DNA from 3 places in the Paraburkholderia sp. EG287B genome. Region 1 is predicted to be linked to each of the others. Evidence: riboswitches for the same ligand, from Rfam matches in the RefSeq annotation. Region 1 holds a riboswitch; each other region holds the start of a gene.
What was found. Region 1 has a riboswitch for cobalamin ahead of AB4Y40_RS24220 (porin). Riboswitches for the same ligand answer to the same signal wherever they lie in the genome.
Positions count from the first base shown of each region.

Region 1 (9,615 bases):
CGATCAAGCGCGGCAGCTGTTGCCGTTTCGCGAGTCGGTATTGGCGATGCTCGGCGTCGCGTCGGTTTCGATGCTGATCGCGCTCGACCAGACCATCGTCGGCACCGCATTGCCCCGCATCGTCGCGGAGCTCAAGGGCTTCGAGCTTTATGCATGGGTCGCGACGGCCTACATGCTTGCGTCGGTCATCACGATTCCGATCTTCGGGCGTCTGGGCGATCTGTTCGGCCGTAAACCCTTCATGCTCGCAGCGATCCTCCTCTTCACCCTCGCCTCGGTACTCTGCGGGATCGCGACCAACATGCTGTTTCTCGTGCTCGCGCGCGGCCTGCAGGGCATCGGCGGCGGCATCATGATGGGGACGGTATTCGCGACCGTCGCCGACCTGTTCCCCGATCCGCGGCTGCGCCTGCGCTGGCTGGTGTTCGTCTCCTCAGCGTTTGGCCTGGCGAACGTGGTCGGGCCAACGCTCGGGGGCATGCTGACACAGCACGGCAGCTGGCGCCTCGTCTTCTTCGTCAACGTGCCGGTGGGCGTGGTAGCGCTCTTCTTCGTGAATGCTTTCCTGCCGCATCTGCACCATGCCCGCGAAGGCGCGCGGCTGCGTCTCGACTGGCTCGGCGCGTGCGTCGTCGCCGTCACGTTCGGCGCGCTGCAGCTCGCCATCGAGCTTTTGCCGAGGCAGGGCTGGACGACTTCGACGATCGTGCTCGCGGTGATCGTGCTGGTGTGTTCGCTGACGCTTTTCTTCTGGGAAAAACGCATGGGCTATCCGATCATCCCCGTGGACATGCTGCTCGACCGCAAGCTCGGTCCGCTCTTCGCGATGTCGGTGCTGGGCGGGTTTGCGTTGTTCTCGCTCGTGTTCTATGTGCCGCTGCTGTTCCAGGGCGGCTATGCGATGTCGCCGCGCGCCTCGGGCATGCTGATCACGCCGCTGCTGCTCGGCACGACGGTCGGCAGTTTCGTGAACAATCGCGTGGTCACGCGCATCCGGCGCGCCAACGCGATCCTCTACGTCGGCTTCGCGTTGTCCGCTTTCGCGAGCCTCGCGGTGGTCGTGCTGCGAGGCAACGAGCCGCATCTCGTGTGGATGGCGTGCATGGGCGCGAGCGGCCTGGGGCTGGGCCTCGTGGGCACGAGCCTCACGGTCTGCTCGCAGCAGATCGTCTCGCGCGACCATCTCGGCGCCGCCACGGCGATGCTGCAATCGCTGCGCACGTTCGGCGGCATGCTGGGCACGGCGATGACCGGCGCACTGCTCGGACATGTTTACACCATGGGCGTGAATCGCTCGCTCGACTCGTATCAGGCGACGCAGTGGTTCAAGTCGTTTGCGAGTCCCGAACTGCTCGTGGACCGCGCCGACCAGGCCGCGCTGATCAGCCGTCTCGTGAGCGCCGGCCATGCCGGCGATGCGATGATGAATTCGGCGCGCAGCGCGCTCGTGGACTCGATCCACATGGGCCTCATCGTCGCCGCCGTGGCTGCGCTGGCCGGCCTGTGTCTCGCGTGGTTCGTGCCGCCCGTGCAGGTCGGTTATCTCGAGGCGCAGCCGTAAATGAACGACGCAAAATATTTCACCGGTACTTCATTTCCACTACCGTTTAACATCTGCGTAATAAATTAGTAATTAGGGAGTAATCGACGGTAAGCATAATTCGCCGCCGTCAGTCACAAATAATCACACAGCATCAATCACGACGACGGAGCCCTCAGCATGCCCGCTTCACGCCATCGAATTGCACTGCCGGTCTACCTGGCAGTGCTCACCAGCGTTGCCGCGCTGACCGCCTGCGGAGGCGGCAATAGCGATCCCGCCACCACTGCCGCCATTCCCGCGCCGCCTGCCGACCTCGGCTCCGTGGACAACGCACCGGTTATGGCGCGTTCAGCGGCAACGTGATCGTGGCCATGGACGCGACCCAGGGTGGCTTCAACGCCGCCGACACCTGGCGCAACGACATCGCCGGCTCGGGCAAGCTCACGCTGCAGGGCAGCGGCACACTCACGCTCGCGGGGAACAACAGCTACACGGGCGGCTCGCAGGTGAGCGGCGGCGTGCTCGCGGCGGCGTCGACCACGGCCTTCGGCAACGGCGACGTGTACGTTGGGTCCGGCGGCGGCGTGGCCGTGGCGACGAGCGCACCGTTGACGGTGGCGGGCAAGTACACGCAGCTCAACGGCACGACGCTCGAACTCGACATCGACGGCAACGGCGGCGGACGCCTGCGCGTGGGCGTCCAGCTCACGGTGGCGGGCGGCACGCTGCATGTGAAGTTCGTGAACGGCTATACGCCGAAAGCGGGCGACTCGATCGACGTGATCGACGGCAGCGGCGCATCGGTGAAATTCGCAACGGTCACGGTGGATGGTTTCAAGGCCACGCCCGTTTATTCTTCGACCGGCGTTTCGGTGAAGCTCTCGGCTTCGTGATGTAGTCACTCAGCAAAGCGGCCCCGAATCGCGATGGTTCGGGGCCGTTTTGCGTGTGAATCAGAAGCGATGCCGGATGCCCGCCGCCACGAGCACCTGGTTGCGGCCGGCCGACGGGTCGCAGGTGTTGATCATCGCAAACGCACCGGACGACGCGCGCTGATAGACCGCCTCCGTATACACGTCCGTGCGTTTCGACAGCTGATAGTCGGCCTGCAGCGCACCTTGATGCCAATGTGCGGAGGTCGCGCCCGTATAGGCATACATGCCCGCCAGCGAGAACGCGGGCGTCACCTGCCACAGCGCATTCACTTCGTAGTTGCTGAAGGCGATCGACGGCAGCGGCACGCCGCCATCGGCCTCGCTCACACTCGTATGAATGGAACGTGACCAGGCCGCGCCGAGCGTCACGTCGCCGAGCGCGTAGCTCATGCCCGCGCCAATGGTGTCTTCGCGCTGCACCGCGACCTCGGTCGGCACGAGGCCCGCACCCGGCAGCACCGACGTGTCGTACGCACCCACCGAAGAGGCACCGCGTCCGTCGATGTGCATCCAAGCCACGCCGGCGCTGAACGGGCCGCCCTCGTAATGCGCGCCGAAGCCGTAGGCGCGGTTTTGCGCGAAGCGCCCCGCCGCGTTCGAAAACGCGTACATCGCGCCGGCGCTGAAACCGCCGTATGTGGCGCTCGCGAACTTCACCGCATTCGAGGCGAGCCAGGAATTGTTGGCGTTGTCGTTGTCGAACGGATGGCCGAATGCCGTGCCGCCCGCGCCGCCCGTCAGCGTGAACGGGGCGAAGTAGTCGTGCATCGTGTCGTACTGGCGGCCCAGCGTGATCGTGCCAAATCGTTCGGATTGCAGACCAACGTAGAACGGATGGTCGTTGAAGGCTTCGCCGGAGGTGACCGAGAAACCGCGCTCGAGGCGAAAGATCGCGGCGTTGCCGCCGCCGAGATCCTCGCTGCCCTGCAGGCCCCAAAAACTGCCGTCGATCAGGCCCGAGCCTGCGCGATACTGGCTGCGGCCCGCAACGTCGCTGACATAGTCGACGCTAGCGTCGATCTCACCGTACAACGTGACCTGCTGCGCCGAGGCGCCAGCGCCTGTGAATGCCAACGCCGCCCCGCCGAGGGCGGCCAGAATGTGCTTGTTCATGAGTCTTCTTGTTTGTGCTTGTAAAGAATGCATGGACGAGCGCCGTCAGCCCTCGCTTGGTGCGGCGAGGTGCCCCGACGTCGTCGTTAATCCGTCAATATCCAGCGTGCTTTTGAACAGCGAACGCCTGGTGGCCCGTGAGCGGTCTACGCCGCATCAGGGCCGGTGGTGGTGGCCGGATTGGCCCGCTTTTCCAAGGTGGGAGGGTGTGCATTGACGGCTCCTTGGGTTACGCGCCCGGGAATGAGTCGTGAAATAAACGTAGCGAGGTCTGACTTCTGGCTCGATTGACAGCCAGTCACAGTGGCGCGACCGCGCCGGATTCTCACCGGCTTCCCTGCTGCGTTTCGCTCGTGCAGCGCCTACGCGCGAAAAACAGCTGCAAGGATAGCGTAAGTTGCGGGAGCGGCCAAACCGGGTGTTTTCGCCACACGACACACGTCAAAGGTTGACGCGGCGAATGCGCGGCCATTACCCTTGCGCGCTGATGGTTCCCGGCGACGGGATCAAAAGGGAACGCAGTGCAAGACTGCGGCTGCCCCCGCAACTGTTAGCGGCGAGTCCATGCCAGAGCGTGCCACTGGGAAACCGGGAAGGCCGGCAACGGACGTCGACCCGCGAGCCAGGAGACCTGCCATCAGCCGAGTCCAGCAGCCGCAGCGGGCGGGGATCCCCAATGCGCAAAAGCACCGCCCACGCGGCGATCGCCCGTTGCACGGACAGCCCGTTTTTCAGGAGCTGTTTCCAGCCACCGCATCATGAAGTTTCGCCAATTCGTATTGACTTCCGCCGCGCTCGCCTGTGCGTGGCAAACCGCGCATGCCGCCGACGCATCGCCGACCCAGACACAGCAGCAAGCCGGCGACGGCACCACGCTGCCCAATATCCTCGTCGTGGGCGACGCGCAGCATCTGCCGCAATCGTTCGACCAGCGCTACGCGAGCACCCAGGTGCTCACGCGCGAGGACCTCGACCGCGTCTCCCCCGCCGACCCCAGCATCGCGCAGGCGCTCGCCACGCTGCCCGGCGTCACCGTCTCGCAGACCGGCGGGCCGGGGTCGTACACGGGGGTGAGCATCCGCGGGTCGTCGGCCGACCAGGTGGCCGTGTTCATCGACGGCATACGCATAGGCTCCGTCACCACGGGCACGGCCGAATGGGCCGATCTGGCGACCGCCTCGTTCGACCGCGTCGAAGTGATCTCGGGCCCCGCAGCCTCCTCGTTCGGCGCGGATGCCGTGGGCGGCGTCGTGCAGCTCTTCACGCGTCATGCGTCGAACCAGCCGAACCAGACCACCGTCTCGTTCGGCGGCGGCTCGAACAAGACCTTCGACACGCAGGTGCGCACCTCGGGCACGATCGGCTCGACCGGGCCGCTTTCCGCACTGAGCGGCCTCACCTACTCGCTGGGCCTGCACGACTACAACACGGCGGGCATCGACGCGACCCAGCCCTGGGCCTACGGCCACGAAGACGGCCGCAACCCGTACCACGCGCAGAACCTGGACGCGCGCCTTGGCTACGCGCACGACAACTGGTCGATCTCGACCTTCGCGCTCTACCACCGCTCCGATCTCTCGTTCGACAACGCGGGGGGCAACGACCGCCAGCGCGACAACCAGCTCACGACCGGCCTCGCGTTCCACCTCGACATCACGCCGACCACGCAGTTCGACCAGTCGGTGGGCTACGCGACGGACCGTCAGTTCCTCTATTCGAACGACCCGACGATCCCGACCGACGAGATCGACTCGACGCGCTTTTCCACCTCCACGTCGATCACGCATCAGGAAAGAGGCCACACGCTCTTCGGCATGCCGCTCGACGGCGAGACCAAGCTCGCCTACGACTACACGCGCGAGATGGCGTTCCTGCCGGTGGATGTGCCGGGCGGCCTGCCGGCGCGCAACGATTCGGCCGTGTCGATGCATCAGTCCACCACGCTCGGACCCGTCACGCTGTTTCTGGCGGGGCGGCACGAGATCGTGCAGGGGCAATCGGTGAATACGGGCAACGTCGCACTGTCGTGGGCGATCACGCCGGTCTACACCGCGCGCGTTTCGTACGGCAACGCGTTCCGCCTGCCGACCTTCAACGACCTCTACTATCCGGGCTACTCGAATCCCAACCTGCTGCCCGAACGCAGCGATTCGGTCGAAGCCGCGCTCGACGCCACCACGTCGATCGGCACGTTCACGGCGGCCGTGTACGACACGCGGGTGCACGACCTCATCACGTACAACTCGCAGACCTTCCTGCCCGTGAACGTGGGCCGCGCGCACATTCAGGGGCTCGACCTCTCGTACAAGGGCACGCTCGGCAAGTCCACGCCGGTGAGCCTCGCGGTGGGGATCCTGAATCCGCAGGACGTGACCGACCAGACCTGGCTCAATCGCCGCCCGCGCCAGACGGCGAGCCTGAGCGTGGATCACACGTGGGACGAGTTCCAGCTCCACGCCCTCAGTACCGGCGTTTCGCTGCTGTATAACGGCTCGACGTTCGACGACCAGCTCAACACGATCTACCTGCCTTCGTGGACCACGGTGAGCCTGCGCGCGTCGTACAAGGTCAATGCGCATCTCGCGCTTTCGGCCACGCTGGCGAACGTGTTCAACCGGCAGTACGTGACCGCATACGGGTACAACACGCTGGGGCGCACGGCGTTTGGCAAGGTGACCTATACGTTCTGAGCGTTGCGTGCGAGCGGGTGCGTTCAAGCGTTTCGCGCGCCCGCTCGCCTAGCCCTCGCGCTTCGGCCGCCGCACCGCGCGAATCTTCCCGCTGTTGCCGCCGCCGCAGAAAAACTGCTCGCCGCCATCGGACTCCAGCCCCGAAACGGCGGTCCCCGGCGGCATGTCGAGCTGTTCCAGCACTTCGCCCGTGCCCGGATCGATGCGCCGCAAGTCGCTCTCGTCGCCTTCCCAGGTGCCGTGCCACAGCTCGCCATCCACCCACGTCACGCCCGTGACGAAGCGGCTCGATTCGAGCGTGCGCAGGATCGCGCCCGTCTGCGGATCGACCTGATGGATCTTGCGCTCGCGATACACCCCGACCCAGAGCGTGCCGTCTGCCCACGCGAGTCCCGAGTCGCCGCCGCCTCCAGGCGCGGGAATCGTGGCAAGCACGCGGCCCGTTTCAGGGTCGATCTTGTGGATGCGGTCCTCGGCGATCTGAAACAGATGCCGGCCGTCGAACGCCGTGCCCGCGTGTGCCGCAATGTCGATCGAGCGCTGTGTCTGGCCGCTCTGCGGATCGAGCGACGCGATGCGCTCGCCCACGGCGAACCACACCTGCTTGCCGTCGTACGAGACGCCGCCCACCTTCTCGATGCCGGGAAAAGGGCCGTACTCGCGGACGATTTCGGCAGTCGTTCGTTTCATGGTTTCCTCCTTGAATGACGGGACAGGCGTTCATCCTAGTCGCCTGGCAGCGGCGCGGGGAGTAACAAGGTCGTCGCGAATCCGGGGACGGGCGGCGTGGTCCAGCGGCGCGCGCGGCCGTAGCCGAACGACTGCACCTTGTCCGCCGCGGCGAGCGAATCGAGCGCGCGCTGCACGGTGCGCTGGCTCGCGCCAAGCGCCAGCGCCAGCGCCGAACTCGACCACGATTCACCATCGGCGAGAAAGGCCAGCACGGCGGCGTGCTTTTCTTCCACGGGCCGTGCCAGCACCACCACTTCGCTCGCGTGGCGCGGCGCCAGCGCGAAGCCCTGCTGGGTCGCGCCGATCTCCGCCACGTCGCGCATCAGCGTGCGCAAGCGGCCGATTTCCACGCGCAGGCGGGCGCGATGCGTTTCGTCGGCGTGCTTCGTGCGAAAGGCGCGGGCGATGAGCGCGTCGCGCGGCACGTCGGCGGGCCACGCCTCGGCGAGCGCGCGGGCGAGCACGAACAGCACGGGCCGTCTTGCGAGTTCGATGACGGTCGGGCCCTCGCGCGCGACGTAGCGGCACGCGTCCACGACGAGCGCCTTCGAGGCGAGCAGCGCCTCGACGTCTTCCAGCAGCAGCACCCGCTCTTCACCGCGCGCGATGAGGCGCGCCGCCGGCGAGGTCAACAGCAGCGCGGCGCTCTCGATCTCGGCGCTCAGCGCCGCGATGCCCGCCTCACGCGCGGCGCGCGCGGCCGCGGAGAGCGCGCGCCGCGCCGCCTGCGTCTGAATGCGCCGCATGGCAATGCCGGCGGCGATCAGCTCGTGCGCCGCACGCAACGCAGGCGGCAGCGGCGCGGGATCGGCTTCGGCAAGCATGCCGCCGGCCTCGTCGAGGCGGCCGATGAGCAGCAACCGGCGTATTTCCAGGTAGCGTGCGTGCGCGGCATTGAGACGGTCGCCATGGGCCTCGAGCGTTTGCCGCGCCGCAGCGAGCGTATCGGTCGGCCAGCCGAGGTCGCGTGAGGCGAGCGCGATTTCGGCCTCGGCGACGACACAGCGCGCACGCGCCACGGCCTCGCGCGAGCCGAAGCCGCGCGCCGCGCTGCGCAGCAGCGCTTTGGCGCGCGCGAAGTCGCCGAGCTGCGCCATGGCGATGCCGCGCAGCGCGAGCGCGGGCGCGTCGTCGCGCAACGCGACCCGGTTCAGCGCGCCGAGCGGATCACCGGCCGCGAGCGCGCGCGCCGCCGCCGTGATCAGCGAATCCATGGTCATGGGAATCCCGCCACACTTGTCACTCCCCCTCCTCCTCGGTCCGGACCTAATCTAACACGGCGATCAAACGAATCATCGATCGAACGGCATGGCCATGCGCACAGCGCGCCGCCATCATAGTGAATCCATAGGAGGACCAGGCAATGGCAACCCATACCACAGGAACGCGCGAAGACTGGCTTGCGGCGCGCATCGAACTGCTGGCCGCCGAGAAAGAACACACGCGCCGCGGCGACGCACTGGCGCAGCAACGCCAGGCGTTGCCGTGGGTGCGCGTCGACAAGACGTATCGCTTCGAAACCGAAGAGGGCGGCGCCACGCTCGCCGATCTCTTCAAGGGGCGCTCGCAACTGCTCGTTTATCACTTCATGTTCGGACCGGATTACGCGGCGGGCTGTCCGTCGTGCTCGTCGATTGCGGATGGCTTCGAAGGCATCGCCGTGCATCTCGCGAATCACGACGTGCGGCTCATGGCGGTCTCGCGCGCGCCGCTCGCGAAGCTGCTCAGCTACCGCAAGCGCATGGGATGGCATTTCCCGTGGGCCTCGTCGAGCGGCAACGACTTCAACTTCGATTTCAACGTGGCGTTCACCACCGCGCAGCAGCGCGCGGGCGACATCGAATACAACTATGCGCGCAGCGGCCACGCCATGGACATGAATCCGCCGCCCGCGCCCGTTGCCGAGTTCGCGGCGAGCTGCGGCACCGACGCGGCGACCTACACGCGCGACCGTCCGGGCCTGAGCGCGTTCGTGCTCGAGGACGGCGTGGTCTATCACACGTACTCGACCTATGCGCGCGGCCTCGATGGCGTGTGGGGCATGTACCAGTGGCTCGACCGCGCGCCGAAGGGACGCAACGAGGCCGGCATCTGGTGGCACCGGCATGACGAGTACGCAGAGAGCTGAGGCGCATCATGGATAACGTCGGCATGACGGTACGGCTGCGCGGCGGTACACCGCGCGCGATTTTCTTCGGCGTTGCGTCGCTGGTCTGCGCGGCGAGCGCGGCGGCAACGTTCGTCTGGTGCGCTTCGATGCAGGCGATGGGCGGCACGCCGATGCCTGGCGGCTGGACGATGTCCACGCTCTGGACGCCCATATGCGGACGCACGTGGTTCGACGCCGCCGTATCGTTTGCCGGCATGTGGAATGTGATGATGGTCGCAATGATGTTGCCCGCGGTCGCGCCCGCTTTGTGGCGGTATTTCGAGGCGCTGGGCGACGCACGCGCGGCGCGTGCGGGTGGGATGACGGTGATGGCCGGTGCGGGTTACTTCTTCGTGTGGCTCGTAGTCGGGGGGCTCGTGTTCGCGGCGGGGGCGCGACTCACCGCGCTGGCCGTCGAGGCGCCAGCGCTAGCGCATAGTGCGCCGGCCCTGG
Region 1 is NZ_JBFRCG010000013.1:79,169-88,783, reverse strand. It holds gene AB4Y40_RS24235 (MFS transporter) at 1-1,561, shown strand, start outside; gene AB4Y40_RS24230 (hypothetical protein) at 1,721-1,906, shown strand; partial or broken gene AB4Y40_RS24225 (autotransporter-associated beta strand repeat-containing protein) at 1,879-2,436, shown strand; gene AB4Y40_RS24220 (porin) at 2,497-3,591, opposite strand; cobalamin riboswitch at 3,838-3,972, opposite strand; cobalamin riboswitch at 4,063-4,245, shown strand; gene AB4Y40_RS24215 (TonB-dependent receptor) at 4,350-6,281, shown strand; gene AB4Y40_RS24210 (glutamine cyclotransferase) at 6,330-6,971, opposite strand; gene AB4Y40_RS24205 (helix-turn-helix domain-containing protein) at 7,007-8,227, opposite strand; gene AB4Y40_RS24200 (DUF899 domain-containing protein) at 8,377-9,141, shown strand; gene AB4Y40_RS24195 (DUF2182 domain-containing protein) at 9,150-9,615, shown strand, end outside.

Region 2 (9,615 bases), on a different contig from region 1:
GAGCGCGGCGAAGCGCTGCACGATCTCGCAGCGCGCTTCGAGCGGCGTTTGCGCCCACGCGGCGAACGCGCGGCGCGCGGCGTTCACGGCGCGCTCGACCTCTTCGGCGCTCGCGGCGTTGCCGCTCCACACGGTCTCGCCCGTGCCGGGGTTGCGCGAAGCGAACGCGGGGCCCGAGGCCGCGCACCATTGCCCATCGATGTAAAGCTCGTTCATGGTCATCCCTGTTTTTGCTTTGCTGCCGGGCCGAGCACGCGCACCGGCTCGCCCGCCGCGACGTTCAGCGCCGCCGCTTCCGTGGCGCTCAGCGTGAACACGCCGTCGTGCACGACGCCCGGCGCGAAACCCACGCGAAAATCGCCGAGCGACGTATTGGATACGAGGGAGCGCACGCCCTCTTCGGCATGCGCCTCGCCGATCTCGACCGGCACGACCACGCTGTCGCGCACCGTGCGCAAATCGCCGATATGGCATTCGAGCACCGGGCCCGCGTCGAAGATATCGACGTGATTCTCGTAGCGCAGCCCCTCGGCTTCGAGCATGCGGCGTGCGGGAATCGTGTCTGCATGCGTGAGGCCCACGCAAGCCTGCGCTTCCTCGGGCAGCAGTTCGACGTACACCGGGTAACGCGGCATCAGCTCCGCGAGGAACGACTTGCGCCCGTGCGAGCTGAGGTAGTCGGCAGCGTTGAAATCGATTTGATAGAAGTGCGAGCCGACCGCGCGCCAGAACGGCGACGTGCCTTGCGCGTCGAAATGGCCGCGCAATTCCGCGCACAGGCGCTCGGGAAAGCGCTCACGAAACTGCGCGATGAACATGAAGCGCGAGCGCGACAGCAGGCTGCCCACCCCGCCCGTACGATAGCGCGGCGAAAGAAAGAGCGAGCACACTTCGGCGTAGCCCGTGAGATCGTGCGAGATATTGAGCGCGCGCATGCGCGTCCAGATGCCGAGCTCCTGGCTTGCGTGCACCACGGTGCTCACGCGGTAGTTGTAGAACGGCTGCTCCAGGCCCACGGCCGTTTCGATGCCGCAAACGCCCGCCACGTCGCCCGTGGCCGTGTCTTCCATCACGAAGAAGTAGCCCGCTTCGCGTGGCGCGGCCTCGCCTGCGAGCGTGCGCCGCGCGCGCTCGATGCGCGCCTTGAGCGCCTCGCGGTCGGGCTTGAAGGTGGTGAGGCCGGGGCCCGTTTCCTGGGCGAGCGCGACGAGCGCGTCCACGTCGCCCGTTTGCACGACGCGTACCACGATCATTGTGCGTCTCCCATATAAGCGTCCTCTGTTTGCGGGGTGGCGCGATACAGCGGCGCACAGCGCACCGGCTCGCCGTCCTGCACGCCGAGCGCGGCGCGCGCGCTCGCGTCGAGCGGCGCGATGATGCCGGCGCCCTTCTCGCTTTCGGGCAGCGTCGCGAGCACGCAGCGGAACTCGCCCGCATGCTGGCTCGCGACCAGATACGCCGCGCCCTCTCGATTCGTTGCGAGCGCAACTTCACGCACCGTGCGCGTCTCGCTTCCAGCGACGGAAGCCGTGCGATCGACCTGCGCGGTGAGCACCGGACCCGCATCGAAAATATCGACGTAGCGGTCGGGCTCGAAGCCCTCTTCCAGATGAATTTCGTAAGCGAGCAAGGCGCTCGGATCGGGCTCGCCGAGCACGCGCTGCGCGGGCTCCGGCAGCAGCGGCACGTAGAGCGGATAAGCCGGCATCACCTCGGCGATGAAGGTACGGCTGCGTCCGCCCGACGCCAGTTCGATGTCCTTGAAGTCGCGCCCGAAGAATTTGCGCCCGACGGCCTCCCAGAACGGCGACACGCCCTTGTCGTCGGTCACGCCGAGCAGCAGCGTGAACACTTCAGGCGTGAAGCGCCGGCGGTTCATCGCGACGTACATCATGCGTGCGCGCGACATGAGATGCGCGGCCGCGTCGCCGCGCAGCGACGGCTCGATGTAGAAGCCTGCGAGGCGGCTCTTGCCCGTGAGTTCGTGCGACATCGTCAGCGCGTGAATCTTGCGGTTCACGTGCAGCTCGCGCGACGCGTGAATCAGCGCGTCGTTGCGAAACGCGTAGAACGGCTCGGCGTAGCCGGCCGCCGCCACGATGCTCGAGGTGCCGACGAGCCGCCCCGTGGCGGAATCTTCGAGCACGAACAGATAGAACTCCTCACCGGGGAAGTCCACGTCCGCGCGAAACGAATCTTCGGAAAGCGCGATGCGCGCTTCCAGCGCCGCGCGGTCGTGCGGCAGCGAATGCAGCACCGGCTGCGCGGTGCGCGCCATGTGGGCGATCGCGTCGAGATCGGAAAGCCTGGCGGGGCGAACGAATAGCATCGTCGATCCTGTGTGTGCGCTGGGTTGCGGCTGGGTTGCGATTTAGCGTGCGCCGATCACGTCTGCGCAGGCCTGCTCGAAGCGCGCAAAGCCTTCGTCGAGGTCCGCTTCGGGAATGATGAGCGAGGGCGCGAAGCGCAGCACATCCGGCCCGGCAATCAGCATCATCACGCCGCGATTCGCGGCCGCCCCGTTGAAGTCCTTGGCGCGGCCCGCAAAGCGCGCGTTCAGTTCGGCGCCGATCAACAGCCCCTTGCCGCGCACTTCCTTGAACATGTCGAAGCGCTCGTTGAGCTTCGCGAGCTTGCCGCGAATCGCTTCGCCGCGCGCACGCACGCCAGCCAGCAGCGCCGGATCGCTCACGAGCTCGACCACCTTGCCCGCCAGAGCGGCGCCCAGCGGATTGCCGCCATAGGTCGTGCCATGCACGCCCACCTTGAAGTGCGCGGCAATCGCTTCGGTCGTGAGCATCGCGCCGATCGGGAAGCCGTTGCCGAGCGCCTTGGCGGTCGTGAGGATGTCGGGCGTGACGCCCGTATCTTCGTAGGCGTAGAAGTGGCCCGTGCGGCCCACGCCCGTTTGCACTTCGTCGAAAATCAGCAGCGCGCCGTGCGCGTCGCACGCTTCGCGCAGCGCGCGCAGGAACGCGGGATCGGCGGGAATAACCCCGCCCTCGCCCTGCACCGGCTCGACGATCACGGCGCAGGTCTGCGCGCCGATGGCGCGCTTCGCCGCTTCGATGTCGTTGTACGGCAGATGCGTGATGCCGCCCGGCACGGGGCCAAAGCCCTCCGAATACTTGGGCTGGCCGCCCACGCTCACGGTGAAGAAGGTGCGGCCGTGGAACGACTGCGTGAACGAGACGATCTCGAACTTGTCGGCGCCGTGCCGATCGAACGCCACGCGGCGCGCAAGCTTGAGCGCCGCCTCATTGGCCTCCGCACCCGAGTTCGCGAAGAACGCGCGATCGGCGAACGTGAGCGCTTCGAGCTGGCGCGCGAGGCGCAGCACCGGCTCGTTGGTGTAGCCGTTGCCGATGTGCCAGAGCTTGCTGCCCTGCTCCTGCAGCACGCGCAGCAGCTCCGGATGCGCATGGCCCAACGACGTCACGGCGATGCCGCAGGCGAAGTCGATGTAATCGCGGCCCTCGGTGTCCCACACGCGCGAGCCGACACCGCGATCCGGCACGAACGGCGCGGGCGAGAAACACGGCACCATCACTTCGTCGAAGGTCTTGCGGCTCACAGTCTGGTCGTTCATGGCGATTCCTCTTTTACTCAGTGCGTGTCGAATTCGGGGTCGGTGTGCGTTGGGGCCGTGCCCTTTCGCTCAGGTGGCGTTGCATGGGACGGGACTAAGCGCTCCAGCGCCAAGCCCGTCGACACCTGTGCAGTGTAGGCAAGCTGCGCGCAAACGTCTTGCGCAGGCGCGACGCGTTTTTTCGTACGGAACCTGCAAGGTCCGGGCGCTTGCTGCGCCGCGGCCAGCTTCACTGCACTTCCGGCGGCTCGACGAGCGCGCCCGCGCGCGGTTCGGCGGCGGCCCCGCCGTGCTGGCGCTCGATCCAGTTGCGGCGGTCCTCGCGCGGCGTCACGCCGAAGCGCTCGCGGTACGCATTCGAAAAATGCGCCGCCGACGAAAACCCGCACGCGAGACTGATCTGCACCACCGACTTGCTGGTGCGCTGCAATTGCGAGCGCGCCTTGGCAAGGCGCAGGCCCAGGTAATACTTCGACGGCATCGCGCCGAGGTACTGGCGAAACAGCCGCTCGAGCTGCCGCCGCGACACGCCCACGAGATTCGCGATCTCGTCGGTCGTGAGCGGGTCCTCGATATTCGCCTCCATCAGCTTGAGCGCGTCGTTCAGGCGCGGGTGCCGCTCGCCGGGCGCGGTCACGAATGGAATGCGCTGGCGCTCGTCGCCGCTGCGCAGCGTGCTGGCGCCCAGCGCGTCGGCAATGCGCTCGGCGAGTTCCGGGCCATGGTCGCGGCCGATCATCGCGAGCATGAAGTCGAGTGTGGCCTGGCCGCCCGAGCAGGTCGCGCGGTCGCGGTCGATTTCATAGATGTGCTGCGTGACGATGGTGCGCTCGAACTGCTCGGCGAACTGCTGGAAGGTTTCCCAGTTTGCGGCCACGCGGTAGCCCTGCAACTGCCCCGCCATCGCGAGCCACCAGATGCCGTGGTGAATGCCCGTGACGAGTGGCGTGCGCTGCCCCACACGCGCGAGGCTCGCGAGAAAGAGCCGGTAGTCGGCGAACTGCTGGTAGCGCTCGGTCACGACGATCAGCCAGTCGGCTGAAACGGCGTCGCCGAACGCGCAGTCGGCGGGCCACTGCGCGCCACCCGCGAGCGGCACGGGGCGGCCGTTCCACGAGCACATCTGCCAGCGGTACAGCGCGCGGCCGTCGATCTCGTTGGCGAGATTGAGCGCGTCGACGATCGGGCCCACGCCCGACATCGAAACGGGCGGCAGCGCGACGATCGCCACCTGGGTCGTGCGGCTGGCGCGCGCGAGCGGCACCTGGCCCCCGGGCGCGGCGGCCGGAACTGAAGCGGAAGGAAGAGCGGCGGAACGGACCATCGGCAAGACGCGGCGCGAGACTGAACGCGCCGCTTACTTGAGACTGCCGGAGAGGAACTGACGCAAGCGATCGCTCTTCGGCGCGCCGAGCACATCGGCGGGCGAGCCCTCTTCCTCCGTGCGCCCCTGGTGCAGGAACATCACATGATTCGAGACGTTGCGCGCAAAGCCCATTTCGTGGGTGACGACGATCATCGTGCGGCCCTCTTCGGCCAGCTTTTGCATCACCTTGAGCACTTCGCCCACGAGTTCGGGGTCGAGCGCCGAAGTCGGTTCGTCGAACAGCATCACGTCGGGATGCATCGCGAGCGCGCGCGCAATCGCCACGCGCTGCTGCTGGCCGCCCGAAAGATGCGACGGATATTGCTTCTCCACGCGGGGCGCGAGGCCCACTTTCTCCAGATACTGCCGCGCGCGGTCCTCGGCTTCCTTGCGCGGCACGCCGAGCACGTGGATAGGCGCTTCCATCACGTTCTCGAGCACGTTCATGTGCGACCAGAGATTGAAGTGCTGGAACACCATCGCGAGCTTGGTGCGGATGCGCTGCAACTGCTTGTGGTCGGCCACATCCAGGTCGCCGTTGCGGCCCGCCTTGGTGCGCACGGCCTCGCCGTCCACGACGATCTCGCCGGCGTTCGGCTTCTCGAGGAAATTGATGCAGCGCAGGAAGGTGCTCTTGCCCGAACCGCTCGCGCCGATGATGCTGATCACGTCGCCCTTCTTCGCGTCGAGCGAGACGCCCTTGAGCACCTCGTTGTCGCCGTAGCGCTTGTGGATGTCGCGCGCGACGAGCTTGCTATCTGAGGATTGCGTCTGAGCCAAGATGGTCTCCAGTTTCCGGTGTTCCAGTGAATCAGCGGGTGCGCACGGCGAGATGGCCGAGCCAGCGTTTTTCGGCGCGGCGGAACGCGGCCACCAGCACGAACGATACCGCACAGTAGATCAGCGCCGCGAGGCCGAACGACTCGAACGAGCGGTAGGTGGCCGAGTTGGCGTCGCGCGCGACCTTGAGAATGTCGGGCACCGTCGCGGTGAAGGCCACCGTGGTCGCGTGCAGCATCAGGATCACTTCGTTACTGTACAGCGGCAGTGCGCGGCGCAGCGCCGAAGGCAGGATCACGCGCCAGTACATCGTGAACGGGCTCATGCCGTAGGCGCGCGCCGCTTCCACTTCGCCGTGCGAGGTCGCGCGGATCGCGCCCGCGAAAATCTCCGTCGTGTACGCACAGGTGTTGAGCGCGAACGCGAGCACCGCGCAGTTCAGGCCGCTGCGGAAGAACGCGTCGAGCAGCGGCTCCGAACGGATGAACGCGAGACTGTACACGCCCGTGTAGATGAGCAGCAACTGCACGTAGAGCGGCGTGCCGCGAAACACGTAGGTGTAGAAACGCACCGGCAGCGAGAGCCAGCGGCGGCTCGAGACGCGCGCCACGGCGAGCGGCACCGCGCACACGAAGCCGAAGGCGACGGAGATCACGAGCAGCCACAGCGTCATCGCGAGGCCCGAGACATGCTCGCCGTCCCAGTAAAGGAACGCGCGGCCGAATTGCTGGATGATTTCGTTCATGACGGCCTTTTCCTCACAGTTGCGCGTGACGCACGCCCACCGAATAGCGGCGTTCGAGCCAGACGAGCGCGAAGTTCGAGAGCGTGGTGATCGCGAGATAGATGAGCGCCGCGATCACGAGGAAGAAGAACAGGTTGAAGGTGCTGCGGCCCGCGTCCTGGGCGGCCTTCACGACATCGGCGAGACCGATGATCGAGACGAGCGCCGTCGCCTTGACGAGCACCTGCCAGTTGTTGCCGATGCCGGGCAGCGCGAACCGCATCATCTGCGGAAAGAGGATGCGGGCGAACACGCGCGCCCCGCTCATGCCGTAGGCGTGGCCCGCTTCGAGCTGGCCGCGCGGCACCGCGAGAAACGCGCCGCGAAAGGTTTCGGTGAAGTACGCGCCATAAATGAAGCCGAGCGTGACGACGCCGGCCACGAACGGATCGATATCGATCTGCGCCATGCCGAGCGCGTCGGTGGCCTCGTTCACGCCGATCTGGATGCTGTAGAAGAGCAGCAGCATCAGCACGAGGTCGGGCACCGAGCGGATCAGCGTCGTGTAGGCGGTCGCCACGGCCGCGAGCGGCCGGTTGAACGAGAGCTTGGCCGCCGCGCCCGCCAGGCCGAGCAGGACAGCCACGCCGAGCGAGAGGAGCGAAAGTTCGATGGTCTGGATCGTGCCGGCGAGCAGCACCGGGCCAAAGCCGTAAAGGATCACGCGCGTCTCCGGAACAAAGTTGTTTTGTCGTTTCGGGCGGCCTCGCGCGGCACGTGGGCGCCGCCGAAACCGATGAACTGGCGCGGATCGTCTCAGTGCAAAATGGATTGCTCAAACTAGCGCGGCGCGGATATTGCAGTGCAGCATTGCCGCGCGACGCGTCGGCGCGTGCGGATCAGGCCCGCACAGCCGCGGGCGCGATGCTTTTGAAAGGCGGAAAAAAATGCCCCGGCACGCGAGGCGCGCGGGGCATTTACGCAAGTTTGGGGTCGCTTTTTCGATAGGCGCGCGGCGTGCGCGCCGCGACCCGGCGGAGCTTACGCGGCGCGCGTTTGCGTGCCGCGTGCGCTGCCCGCACGGGCGTTCGCGCCGAGCAGCTGTTCGGCGAGCGCGCCGAACAGCAGGCCGATCGTGGTCCAGAGAATGAGCTGCATGCCGATCGACACCGTGCGGAACTTCCACAGCAGCACGGCCGGGAACGCGGCGGGCACCTCGTTGATCGTCGGCAGCGCGAGCTGGACCGCGCCGATCACGACGACGAACAGCACGAGCGCCACGATCGAAGCGTTCCAGACGCCCAGACGCGGCACGAACGCGGCGCGCACCTTGAGCGATAACACCGACACGGCGATCGAGATCGCGATCATCAGGAAGAAGAGCCCGGTTCGATAGCCGATCGTCTCCGGGTCGCCGACCGAGGGCGGATTCGACGGATACTTGATGTTCGGCACCATGTAGATCGCGACGAACGCCGCGAGCGCGAGCCAGGCCGAGAGCGCGCGCGGCGAAAGACGCCCCGCGCGGCCATTCGCATACGCGAAGACGAGCGCAAAGAGCCCGCCGATCGACGCGCCATAGACCATCACGCCCGTGAAGAGACCGAAGCTCGCCTGGGTCTCGCGGCTGACGATTTCGGGCTCGGGCGCTTCGCCCTTCGCGGCGTCCGCTTTCTCCTCGAAGGAAATCGCCTGATCGACCTGGGGCTCGCCCGCGATCTTCGCGAAGCCGAACGTGAGGAGTCCCGCGGCGATGCCTGCGAGCATGCCGCGTACCAGCAACTTGCCAACCATGTTCAGCTCCCGGTCAGTGGCAGGGGAAGCCGAGCAGATGGCGGCCGTCGTGAACGAACTCGTGGACGTACATGCCCGGGAAGATCGCGGTGGCGCCCTGCTCGGCGCCCACGAAGTACAGGGCCAGCAGCAGCATGAGGCCGCCGAAGATCGCCCAGGGCAGGATCTCCCGCAGCGGAATGGGCGCCGGCGCGGCCGGTGCGTGCTGCAAGGGGAATGTGGTTTCGGACATGCTGACTTCTCCTGGGGTTACGCGCCCCGCTAGTCGTTGAAAGAGTGGTTCACGACGCGCAGGTCTGACTTCCGTTGCTTCGATGTTTTCGACGGCAACCAGTTACAGTGGCGCGACCGCGCCGGACTTGCACCGGCTTCCGCGTGTCGTGGAGCCTGTATTCTACGCGCTGCGGCGGCTGGCCGCGGCTCGAATGTCAGCCACAGAGTGGCGAAGCAAAAGGAGAAGCATGTCGACGACAGTCTGGCTGGTGAGCCATGCGGCCAATGCCGCGCTGCGCTCGGGCACGTTCCCGCACGAGCCTGACGTGCCTGTAGCGGGCGGTGACGCCGAAGCAGCGCTCGACGCGCGCGCACTCGAGGCGCTCGCCGCCTGGCGCGAGCGCTGGCACGTGCGGCTGGCCGGCGGTCATCGCCATGGCGAGGCGCCGTGCGCGCTCACGAGTCCCGCAGCGATCGCGCGCGCGAGCGCACGCGCGGCAGGCTTCGCGGGGGCAACGCCAGCTGACGCGCTCGCCGAAGCCGCCTTCGGCGCGTGGCAAGGCCGGCGCCTGACGGATCTCGCGCGGGAAGCGCCCGAAGCCCTTGCGGCATGGACGCGCGATCCAGGCTTCAGGCCGCCAGACGGCGGCGACTCGTTCGACGATGTCCGCGCGCGCGTCGGCGCCTGGCTCGATGCGCTGCCCGAATCGGGACACACCCTGATCGCCTTCACGCACTCGAGCGTGATCCGGGCGGCGATTCTTCACGCGCTGGGCGCGCCGTCGTCGGGTTTTCGCTCGATCGAAATCGCGCCGCTTGCCGTGACGGCGCTGCGCCGCTCGGAGCACGGCTGGGTATGGCTCGCAGCGATGGACTGAGACAGGGACGGCATTCCTTGATCTGCGTCCATGCGCCGCGAAACTACACGTATCAACGCGTTGACACACACCTATCCGAGGCCTAGCATCGGGACTGTATCAACCACGTAGATACACCGCGATCAGGTATGGACATCAAGCTCAACACGTTATTGGCCAGGCGGCTGATTCAGTACGAGGACGAAATGGCGATACAAACCCTGAAGCGTTGGGGAAACAGCCTTGCGGTGCGCATTCCGGCCAGCCTTGCCAGCAAGCTGGCGTTGGCAGA
Region 2 is NZ_JBFRCG010000002.1:208,236-217,850, forward strand. It holds gene astD (succinylglutamate-semialdehyde dehydrogenase) at 1-216, opposite strand, end outside; gene astA (arginine N-succinyltransferase) at 219-1,253, opposite strand; gene aruF (arginine/ornithine succinyltransferase subunit alpha) at 1,250-2,329, opposite strand; gene AB4Y40_RS03680 (aspartate aminotransferase family protein) at 2,372-3,589, opposite strand; gene AB4Y40_RS03685 (GlxA family transcriptional regulator) at 3,819-4,913, opposite strand; gene AB4Y40_RS03690 (ABC transporter ATP-binding protein) at 4,947-5,735, opposite strand; gene AB4Y40_RS03695 (ABC transporter permease) at 5,767-6,480, opposite strand; gene AB4Y40_RS03700 (ABC transporter permease) at 6,494-7,183, opposite strand; gene AB4Y40_RS03705 (CbtA family protein) at 7,501-8,253, opposite strand; gene AB4Y40_RS03710 (CbtB-domain containing protein) at 8,267-8,485, opposite strand; cobalamin riboswitch at 8,525-8,670, opposite strand; gene AB4Y40_RS03715 (histidine phosphatase family protein) at 8,715-9,344, shown strand; gene AB4Y40_RS03720 (AbrB/MazE/SpoVT family DNA-binding domain-containing protein) at 9,473-9,615, shown strand, end outside.
Region 2: linked by a shared signal. The riboswitch ahead of AB4Y40_RS03710 (CbtB-domain containing protein) and the one ahead of AB4Y40_RS24220 (porin) in region 1 are both predicted to bind cobalamin.

Region 3 (9,615 bases), on a different contig from region 1:
GTGGTCCGGGCTCACCGCCTGCGCGCCTTCGAACGCGGCGAGCGCACGCGCCGCACGCAGCATCACGAGGTCGGCGCGCAAGCCGTCGACGGCGGCCTCGATGCAACGCTGCGCCGCGCGCTCGTGGACGGCATCGCTCCAGTCGAGCTTGTCGAGCGCTTCGCGGGCCGCCGCGAGACGCTGCGCGAGCGCGCGCTGTTCGGTCTCTCGCGCCGCACAGAACGCCTGCGGATCGGCGTCGAACGCGAGGCGCGCCTTGACGATGCGTTGCCGTTCAGCGACGTCATAAGGCGTGCCGAGTTCGACCATGAAGCCGAAGCGATCGAGCAATTGCGGACGCAACTCGCCCTCTTCGGGATTCATCGTGCCGACCAGCACGAAGTGCGCGTCGTGCGTGTGCGACACGCCATCGCGCTCCACGGTGTTCACACCGCTCGCCGCCGCGTCGAGCAGCACGTCGACGAGCGCATCGGGCAGCAGGTTCACTTCGTCCACGTAGAGCACACCGCCGTGCGCGCGCGCGAGCAGCCCTGGCGCGAAGCGCACCGCGCTCTCGCGCAACGCCGCTTCGAGGTCGAGCGTGCCGATCAGCTTGTCCTCGCTCGCGCCGAGCGGCAGCGTGACGAACGCGCCTTCCGGCAGGAGGGCCGCGAGCGCCCGCGCGGCCGTGGATTTCGCGGTGCCGCGCGGCCCGCTCACCAGCACGCCGCCGATCGCGGGGTCGATGGCCGCGAGCAGCAGTGCGCGCTGCAACGGCGCCTGGCCGACCAGCGCGGTAAAGGGAAACGCGGGACGCGTGGCCGCAGCGCTCATGGTCCTGATCCTTCCAGATGCTGCCCGGCTTCGAGCAGACGGTGTTCGAGTTGTGCGCGATGCTCGCCCGGCTCCTGCCAGAGACCGCGCTGGATCGCTTCGAGCAGGCGCTCGCACACGGCATGCATTGCGTGCGGATTGTGGCGCTGCATGAATTCGCGCGTGTCGTCGTCGTGCACGTAGGCGTTCGCGACGAGCGCGTACTGATGATCGCCCACCACGCGCGTGGTCGCGTCATAGCCGAACAGGTAATCCACGGTCGCCGCCATTTCCGCCGCGCCCTTGTAGCCGTGACGCTTCACGCCGTCGATCCACTTCGGGTTCACCACGCGCGAGCGGATCACGCGCGCGATCTCTTCGTGCAGCGGACGAATCCGCGGCGCAGCGGGATTGCTGTGGTCCGCGTGATAGAGCGCGGGCTGCGCCTGCGAAAAATGCCGCGCCGCCGCGGCCATGCCGCCCTGGAACTGGTAATAGTCGTTCGAGTCGAGCAGGTCGTGTTCGCGGTTGTCCTGGTTCTGCAGGACCACGTCGAGCGACGCGAGACGCGCGCGGAACGCCTCGCTCGCCTCATCGCCCGCGCTCTTTTGCGCGTAGGCGTAGCCGCCCCACGCCTGATACGCGTTCGCGAGATCGGCGTCGGTCTGCCACTGGCGATGGTCGATCATCGACTGCAAGCCCGCGCCGTACGCGCCGGGGCGCGCGCTGAACACGCGCCAGCCCGCGCGGCGGCGCGCCTCGTCGGCGGCCATGCCGTTCGCGACCAGCGCATCGCGCTCGCGCAGCACGCGTGCGCGCAGCGGGTTCTGGTGCTCCGGCTCGTCGAGATCGGCCACTGCCTGCACGGCGGCGTCGAACAAATGCATGACGTTGGGAAACGCGTCGCGGAAGAAGCCCGATACGCGCAGCGTCACGTCGATGCGCGGCCGGTCCAGCGCCTCGACCGGCATGATTTCGAAGTCGGTCACGCGCTGGCTGCCGGCAGCCCACTTCGGCCGTACGCCGATCAGCGCGAACGCCTGGGCGATGTCGTCGCCGCCGGTGCGCATCGTCGCCGTGCCCCAGACCGAAAGCCCCACGGCGCGCGGGTAGTCGCCGTGCTCCTGCAAATGCCGCTCGATGAGCTGATGCGCCGATTTCATGCCGAGCGCCCACGCCGCCTGGGTCGGAATGGCGCGCGTATCGACGGAATAGAAGTTGCGGCCCGTGGGCAGCACGTCGGGACGGCCTCGCGAGGGCGAACCGCTCGGGCCCGGCGGCACGAAGCGGCCTTCGAAGCCACGGCGCAGCTGGCGCAACTCTTCGGGGCCGCAGGCGTCGAGGCGCGGCAGCACGTCGTCGCGCAGGCGCGCGAGCACCCGGGCCGCGTGCGGCAGCGATGCAGGCTCCGCATCGCTTCGTTCGCCTGAGCAAATGTCTTCGATCAGCGTGGCCGCCAGCATTTCGAGGCGTTCGCGCGTGTCGCCGGCATGACGCCATGGCGTATCGCTCACCACAGCGAGTTGCGGCGGACGCGGGCCCTGCCACGGCGCAGCCCAATCGACCGTAGCCGGATCGACGAGGTGATCGATACGCAGGTCGCGCGCGAGCGCGTCGATCAGGCCCGCGTTTGCGCCCTGCCCGTCGCCGCATGCGTAGCGCCCGAGCGCGAGCAGCGTGTCGCGCCGCTGCTGGCCTTGCGGCGATTCGCCGAACGTATGCAGGCCGTCGCGAATCTGCGCTTCCTTCAGCTCGCAGAGGTAAGCGTCGGCGCGCGTGAGCAATTCGTCTTCGCCCGCCTGATCCTGCGGCGCGGAAACGCTCAATTCCTCGTGCAGCCGATGCTCGATGATCGTCGCGAGGATGGTCTTGCGCAGCAGCTTGGCGCGGCGCGGGTCCACCATCAATGCTTCGTAATACTCATCGACCTGACGTTCGAGGTCTTGCAGCGGCCCGTAGTTCTCGGCACGCGTGAGCGGTGGCATCAGGTGGTCGATGATCACGGCCTGGGCGCGGCGCTTGGCCTGGCTGCCCTCGCCCGGATCGTTGACGATGAACGGGTACAGATGCGGCAGCGGCCCGAGCGCCATGTCGGGCCAGCAGGTGTCGGCGAGCGCCACGCTCTTGCCGGGCAGCCACTCCAGGTTGCCGTGCTTGCCCACGTGCGCGATGGCGTCGATGCCGAAGGTCTCGCGCAGCCAGAAGTAAAACGCGAGATACGCGTGCGGCGGCACGAGTTCGGCGTCGTGGTAGTTCGCGTAGGTGTCGTCGCCGCGCGAGCGCGACGGCTGGATACCCACGAACACCTGGCCACAGCGCCAGCCCGCAATCATGAAGCGGCCGCGGCGCACCGTGGGGTCATCCTCCGGCACGCCCCAGCGCGCGATCAGCGCGTTTTGCGCCTCGGCGGGCAGTTGCGAGAAGCGCGCGCGGTAGTCGTCGAGGGAAAGACTCTGCCATGCGGGACGCAGCGCGCGGGTGTCCGGATCGTTGGTCACGCCCTGCGTGAGGATGCGCATGAGCGCGTCGCCGGCTGCGGGCAGATCGGCCACGCGATAGCCTTCGTCGCGCAGCATGCGCAGGATGCCGACCACCGAGGCCGGCGTGTCGAGCCCCACGCCGTTGCCGATGCGCCCTTCGCTCATCGGATAGTTCGCGAGCACGAGCGCGAGCTTCTTCTCTGCATTCGGCAGGCTGCGCAGACGGCACCACCGGCGCGCCAGTTCGGCGACGAAAGCCACGCGTTCGGCGTCGGGCTGATAGCGCACGACATCGACCTGCGTCTCCTTGCAGTGGTACGCAAGGCCCTTGAAGCTGATCGCACGCGTAATCACGCGGCCGTCCACTTCGGGCAGTGCGATATGCATGGCGATGTCGCGAGAATTCAGGCCGTGATTGTCCTTCACCCAGTCTTCGCGATTGCCGCCGCTCAGGATCACCTGGAGCACAGGCGCGTCGCCGGCGAGCGCGATCGGTTCGGGGTCATCGAGCGATGAAGCCGCGAATGCCGTGGTATTCAGCACGAGCGAGACGTCGTGTTCGGCCGCCAGTTGGTCGAGCACGTCGCGGCTCAAGGCGTCCTTGAGCGACGTGATCGCAAGCGGCAGCGGGTTCAGGCCGCGCGCGAGCAGCGCGGCGATCAAGGCATCGAAAGCGGCGGTGTTCGCCGCCTGCAGATGCGCCTTGTAAAACAGCAGCGCGACGACCGGCGCGCCGGGTTGCCAGCGCGCGCGCCATTCGTCGATGGTCGCGACATCGCGCTGCGGGCAATAGAGTGCGGCGGCCGGCAGCGCGACGGGCGGCGCGGGCTCGCTGCCCCAGTCGAACGCGCGCCACGCGAGCGCACGCAGGAACGATTCGGCGTTGGCCGCGCCGCCTTCGCGCAGATAACGCCACAGCAAGCGGCAAAACTCGGGCTCGGCGCGGCTCTTGGCGATGAGATTGGGGTCTTCCTGCAAGTCGCCCGAAAACATCGCGAGCAGTTGTCCGCGACGCCCGGCGAGCGAGACGACCTGCTCGATCCCATAAGGCCAGTACGTTTCGCCGCCCAGATGATCGACCACCACCACGCGCGCGTGCTGCAAGACGTCTTTGACGTAGAAGTCCACCGACGCGGGCTGGCGCAGATACGTGACGTTCGCGAGCCGCACGCCCGGAAAACCGGCGGGCAGACGCGGCACCACGCTCGCCAGCAGCGCGAGCGTGGTGTCCGCCGAACTGAGCACGACGATCTCGGCGGGCTGCTGGTCGATCCGGATAACGCCTTGCGTGTCGTCGACGAAACCGCCCGGCGTGGTGCGCAGCAAATGCATGGAACAGCCTCGTCTAGCTCGGCGCGATCACTTCGCGGCCGCGGTCTGCAGGTTCGCCAATGCGGTATCGAAGGCCGCTTGCAGCGTCGCGCCATCGAGGTCTTCGCCGATCAGCACGAAACGGCTCGCGAGCGGCTGTGCCGCGCTTTCCTGCGCGTTCCAGCGGCGGTCGAAATAGCTGTCGAAGCGACGGCCCACGCCTTGAATCACGAGGCGCATGGGCGCGCCCGGCAACGCGGCAAAGCCCTTCACGCGATAGATCGTGTGCGCATCGACGAGTTGTTGCAGCGCCTCGATCACGCTTTCGCGCGAAGCGGCAGCGCCTGACACCACGACCGAATCGAACTCGTCATGGTGATGATCGGGATCGTCGGCGGAACCGTGATGGTCGTGCCGCAGATGAATGCTCTCCTCGGAGGCCGCCTCGAGCCCGAGCAGCGTATGCAGATCGAGCTTGCCGTGCTGCGCGCGCACGATCTTCACCTGCGGCGGCAGTTCTTCGCGCAGTTCGGCGATGAGCGCGTCCTGGTCCGCAACGTCCAGCAGATCGGTCTTGTTGAGAATGACGAGGTCGGCCGCCGAAAGCTGGTCTTCGAACAGCTCGTGCAGCGGCGACTCGTGATCGAGGTTCGGGTCGGCGCGGCGCTGCGCGTCCACGGCCTGCGGATTTTCGGCGAACTGGCCGCTCGCGGCGGCGGGGCCGTCCACCATGGTCACGACCGCATCGACGGTGAACGCGTTGCGGATCGACGGCCAGTTGAACGCCTGCACGAGCGGCTTGGGCAGCGCGAGACCCGAGGTTTCGATCAGCACGTGATCGACATCGCCGCGGCGTTCGAGCAGTTTCTCCATCACGGGAAAGAACTCTTCCTGCACGGTGCAGCAAAGGCAGCCGTTTGCGAGTTCGTAGAGCTGGCCTTCGGTTTCGTTGCCGTCTTCGTCGCAGCCGATGCCGCAGCCACGCAGGATTTCGCCGTCGATGCCGAGTTCGCCGAATTCGTTGACGATGACCGCGACGCGCAGGCCGCCCGCGTGCTGAAGAATGTGACGCAGCAGCGTGGTTTTACCGCTGCCGAGAAAGCCCGTCACGATCGTGACCGGAATCTTGCGCATTTGCATGAAGTGCTCCTTCGGCGCCAGGCCGTATCGAGGGGCATGGTGCGTCGCGCCTGCCGTTCGTGCGGGTGCCGTGTTGCGCACACGCGCGTATCCATGGAGACGCTGTCACGCGCAACGATGCAACAACCTGCAGGGGACGAACGACCAGAAACGCACCCGGGCCTCGCCCGGCTGACGCATGAAAATCACGGACCCGGCACCGCATCCCCGCAGCGCGAATCCCACGTATCTGGCCGGTATCCGGACTGACGAAACACCGCTTCGCCTTCCCGCGCGAGCGGCCTTGCGGCCGGCTTGCACAGTGGCGTGGACTGCGTAAAGCATGGAAGCGGTTTGCGGCATTCGTGCGAACGCCGCGCTCGTTGTACCGTTGCGGGTGCAGTTCAGGTTGGCCATGCCCGAGGCGGGATGGCTCCCTGATTCCCGTTTAACTGCGCGTGCATTATGAATCGCGCGCGCGAGCACCAGAGTGCGTGCGAGTGTAGGCGCGGGGGGCCTGCGCGTCAAGGAAGGCGTGGGAAGCCGCAAAAGCGTGTGCTATCGTAGCGCGCATCCGGCGCCTGCTGGAACGCGACGCTTTTGCTCGTTTTGCCTCTGCGGTCACGCCTTCGATCGACGCTCTCGCCGTGAATCCTGCCGAACATCGCGCCTCGCGCGCAGCCTCATTCGAAGCCACGCCGGAGCCCGCGCAGCGCGTGCCGCCGCTTGCGCTCGGCATCGGCTGCCGGCGCGGCGTGACGCTCGCGCAGGTCGAAGCCGCAGTGCGCGCCGCGCTCGGCGCGTGGCCGCTCGACGGCGTAACGGCCGTGGCGACGCTCGACGCCAAAGCCGGCGAACCCGCCTTGCAAGCGTTTTGCGCGGCACACGCGCTGCCGCTGCAGACGTACACGCGGGAGCAGCTCGCCGCGACGCCGACACTGGCGCCGCCCTCCGCCGCCGCGCAGGCGCAGTTCGGTGTGGACGGCGTGTGCGAGCCCTGCGCGCGTCTCGCGGCGGGCGGCGCTCCGCTCGTGCGCGGCAAGCTGGCGCTCGACGGCGTGACGGTCGCAATCGCAGGCATTCTGCAAGATCACGAAAACGCGGACGCGAAAGCGCCGCCACCAACCCACTCCCGACGATGAAAACCGATCCCGAATCGCACCAACGCATGACGCAACGCCGCCGCGAAGGCCACGAGAAGAAGCAGGCCGCCGCGACGCACGAAAAGGGCCTGTTGATCGTCAACACCGGCAATGGCAAGGGCAAGAGCACGGCCGCATTCGGCATGGCGGTGCGCATGCTCGGCCACGGCATGAAGCTCGGTGTCGTGCAGTTCATCAAGGGCGCGCTGCACACGGCCGAACGCGATTTTCTCGGCAGCGTTGCGCACTGCGATTTCGTGACGATGGGCGACGGCTACACCTGGAACACGCAGAATCGCGACGGCGACATCGCCACCGCGCGCAAGGGCTGGGACGAAGCGAAGCGCATGATCGAGAGCGGCGAGTACGCCATGGTGATCCTCGACGAACTCAACACGGTGCTCAAATACGAGTACCTGCCGCTCGACGAAGTGCTCGGCGTGATCGCGTCGCGTGCGCCGCACGTGCACGTGGTCGTGACGGGCCGCCATGCACCCGACGCCCTGATCGAAGCCGCCGACCTCGTCACGGAAATGCGCCTCGTGAAGCATCCGTATCGCGAGCAAGGCGTGAAAGCGCAAAAGGGCGTGGAGTTTTGAGCGCATGAGCGCAACGGTTGCCTGCCCCGCGCTCTTCATCAGCGCGCCCGCTTCGGGCCAGGGCAAGACCACGTTCACGGCCGGCCTCGCACGGCTGCACCGGCGCGCGGGCCGGCGCGTGCGCGTCTTCAAGACCGGGCCGGATTTTCTCGACCCGATGATCCTCGCACGCGCGAGCGGCGCGCCCGTGCTCTCGCTCGACCTGTGGATGGTGGGTAAAGAAGCGTGCCGCGCCCTGCTCGCGCAGGCCGCGCGCGAAGCCGACCTGATCCTCATCGAAGGCGTCATGGGCCTGTTCGACGGCACGCCGAGCAGCGCCGATCTCGCGACTGAGTTTGGCGTGCCGGTGGCCGCCATCGTCAGCGCGAAGTCGATGGCGCAGACCTTCGGCGCGATCGCGTTCGGCCTCGCGCGCTTTCGGCCGGAGGTGCCGTTTCATGGCGTGCTGGCGAACCGAGTGGGCTCGCCGCGCCACGCCCAGATGCTGCAGGAGGCGTTGCCCGCCGACGTGCGCTGGCTCGGGCATGTCGCGAGCGAAGCGACGATGGCGCTGCCCGATCGTCATCTCGGCCTGCATCAGGCCGCGGAGATCGACGACCTCGACGCGCGCATCGAACGCGCCGCCGACGCGCTCGCGCAAACCGCGCTCGCCGAATTGCCGCCGGCAGTGGCGTTCGCCGATCCTTCGCACGACGAAGCGATGACGCGGCGGCTCGAAGGCCGTCATATCGCCATTGCGCGCGACGCCGCGTTCTCGTTTCTCTATCCGGCGAACATGGCGTTGCTCGAATCGCTGGGTGCGAGCGTGAGTTACTTCTCGCCGCTCGCGAACGAGCCTGCGCCCGCCGGCGCCGATGCGGTCTTTCTGCCGGGCGGCTATCCCGAGCTACATGCTTCGACGCTCGCGCACAACACGCGGAGCGCGAATTCGTTGCGCGCGCATGTATCCGCAGGCAAACCGCTCGTCGCCGAATGCGGCGGCATGCTCTATCTGCTCGACGCGTTGACCGACGTGGAAGGCACGCGCACGCCGATGCTCGGCATGCTTCCGGGCGAGGCGGTCATGCAAACGCGCTTCGCTGCGCTCGGAATGCAGCAGCTCGACGGCGCGCATGGCGAGCTACGCGGCCATACGTTTCACTATTCGCGTGTTTCCACATCACTCGCACCCGCGCTCACGGCACGCCACGCTCAAACTGGCGCGCCCGGCGAGGCGCTGTATCGGCACGGCTCGATCGCGGCCACCTATATGCACGCTTACTGGCCCTCCAACCCGGCTTTCGCGGCCGCACTCTTCCATGGCACAGCCCTTTGACGAAGCCGAACGCGCGGCGGTCTACCGCGCGATTTACGAGCGCCGCGACATGCGGCACTTCGCACCGGGCCCGATCGACCCCGCGACGCTCGCGCGTCTGCTCGACGCCGCGCATCACGCGCCGAGCGTGGGCTTCATGCAGCCGTGGCGCATCATGCGCATCACGGACCATGCGTTGCGCGAACAGCTGCATGCGACGGTCGAGCGCGAACGCATCGCGACCGCCGATGCGCTGGGCAAACGGCGCGACGAGTTCATGAAGCTCAAGGTGGAGGGCATGCGCGATTGCGCCGAGGTGCTCGTGGTCGCGCTGATGGATCGCCGCGAAGCCCACGTCTTCGGCCGCCGCACGCTGCCCGAGATGGACCTCGCTTCGGTGGCGTGCGCGATCCAGAACATGTGGCTCGCGGCGCGCGCCGAAGGCCTCGGCATGGGCTGGGTGTCGATCTTCGACGTCGACGAGGTACGCGCCCTGCTCGCCATGCCCCCCGGCGCCAAGCCGGTGGCGATACTGTGCGTGGGTCAGGTCGACGCGTTCTACCCGCAGCCGATGCTAGAAATGGAGAAATGGGCCGAACGCAAGCCGCTTGGCGAATGCGTGTTCGAAAACCGCTGGCCGCATGACGAGCCGGCCAGCGTGGCCGAAGCGGCGCCGGACGCAACGCCCGGCGCCTGACGCCCGCTCACGCCTCGCGCGCGTAGCAGACGGCCTCGACGTTGTTGCCGTCGGGATCGATCAGGAATGCTGCGTAATAGTCGGGGCTGTAATCGGCACGCACGCCGGGCTCGCCATTGTCTTTCGCGCCTGCGCGCAGGCCCGCTTCATAGAAACCAACGACCGCCGCGCGGTTCGCCGC
Region 3 is NZ_JBFRCG010000012.1:110,896-120,510, reverse strand. It holds gene AB4Y40_RS22705 (ATP-binding protein) at 1-813, opposite strand, end outside; gene cobN (cobaltochelatase subunit CobN) at 810-4,604, opposite strand; gene cobW (cobalamin biosynthesis protein CobW) at 4,632-5,723, opposite strand; cobalamin riboswitch at 5,937-6,207, opposite strand; gene AB4Y40_RS22690 (cobalamin biosynthesis protein) at 6,350-6,844, shown strand; gene cobO (cob(I)yrinic acid a,c-diamide adenosyltransferase) at 6,841-7,443, shown strand; gene AB4Y40_RS22680 (cobyrinate a,c-diamide synthase) at 7,448-8,758, shown strand; gene bluB (5,6-dimethylbenzimidazole synthase) at 8,742-9,434, shown strand; gene AB4Y40_RS22670 (VOC family protein) at 9,442-9,615, opposite strand, start outside.
Region 3: linked by a shared signal. The riboswitch ahead of cobW (cobalamin biosynthesis protein CobW) and the one ahead of AB4Y40_RS24220 (porin) in region 1 are both predicted to bind cobalamin.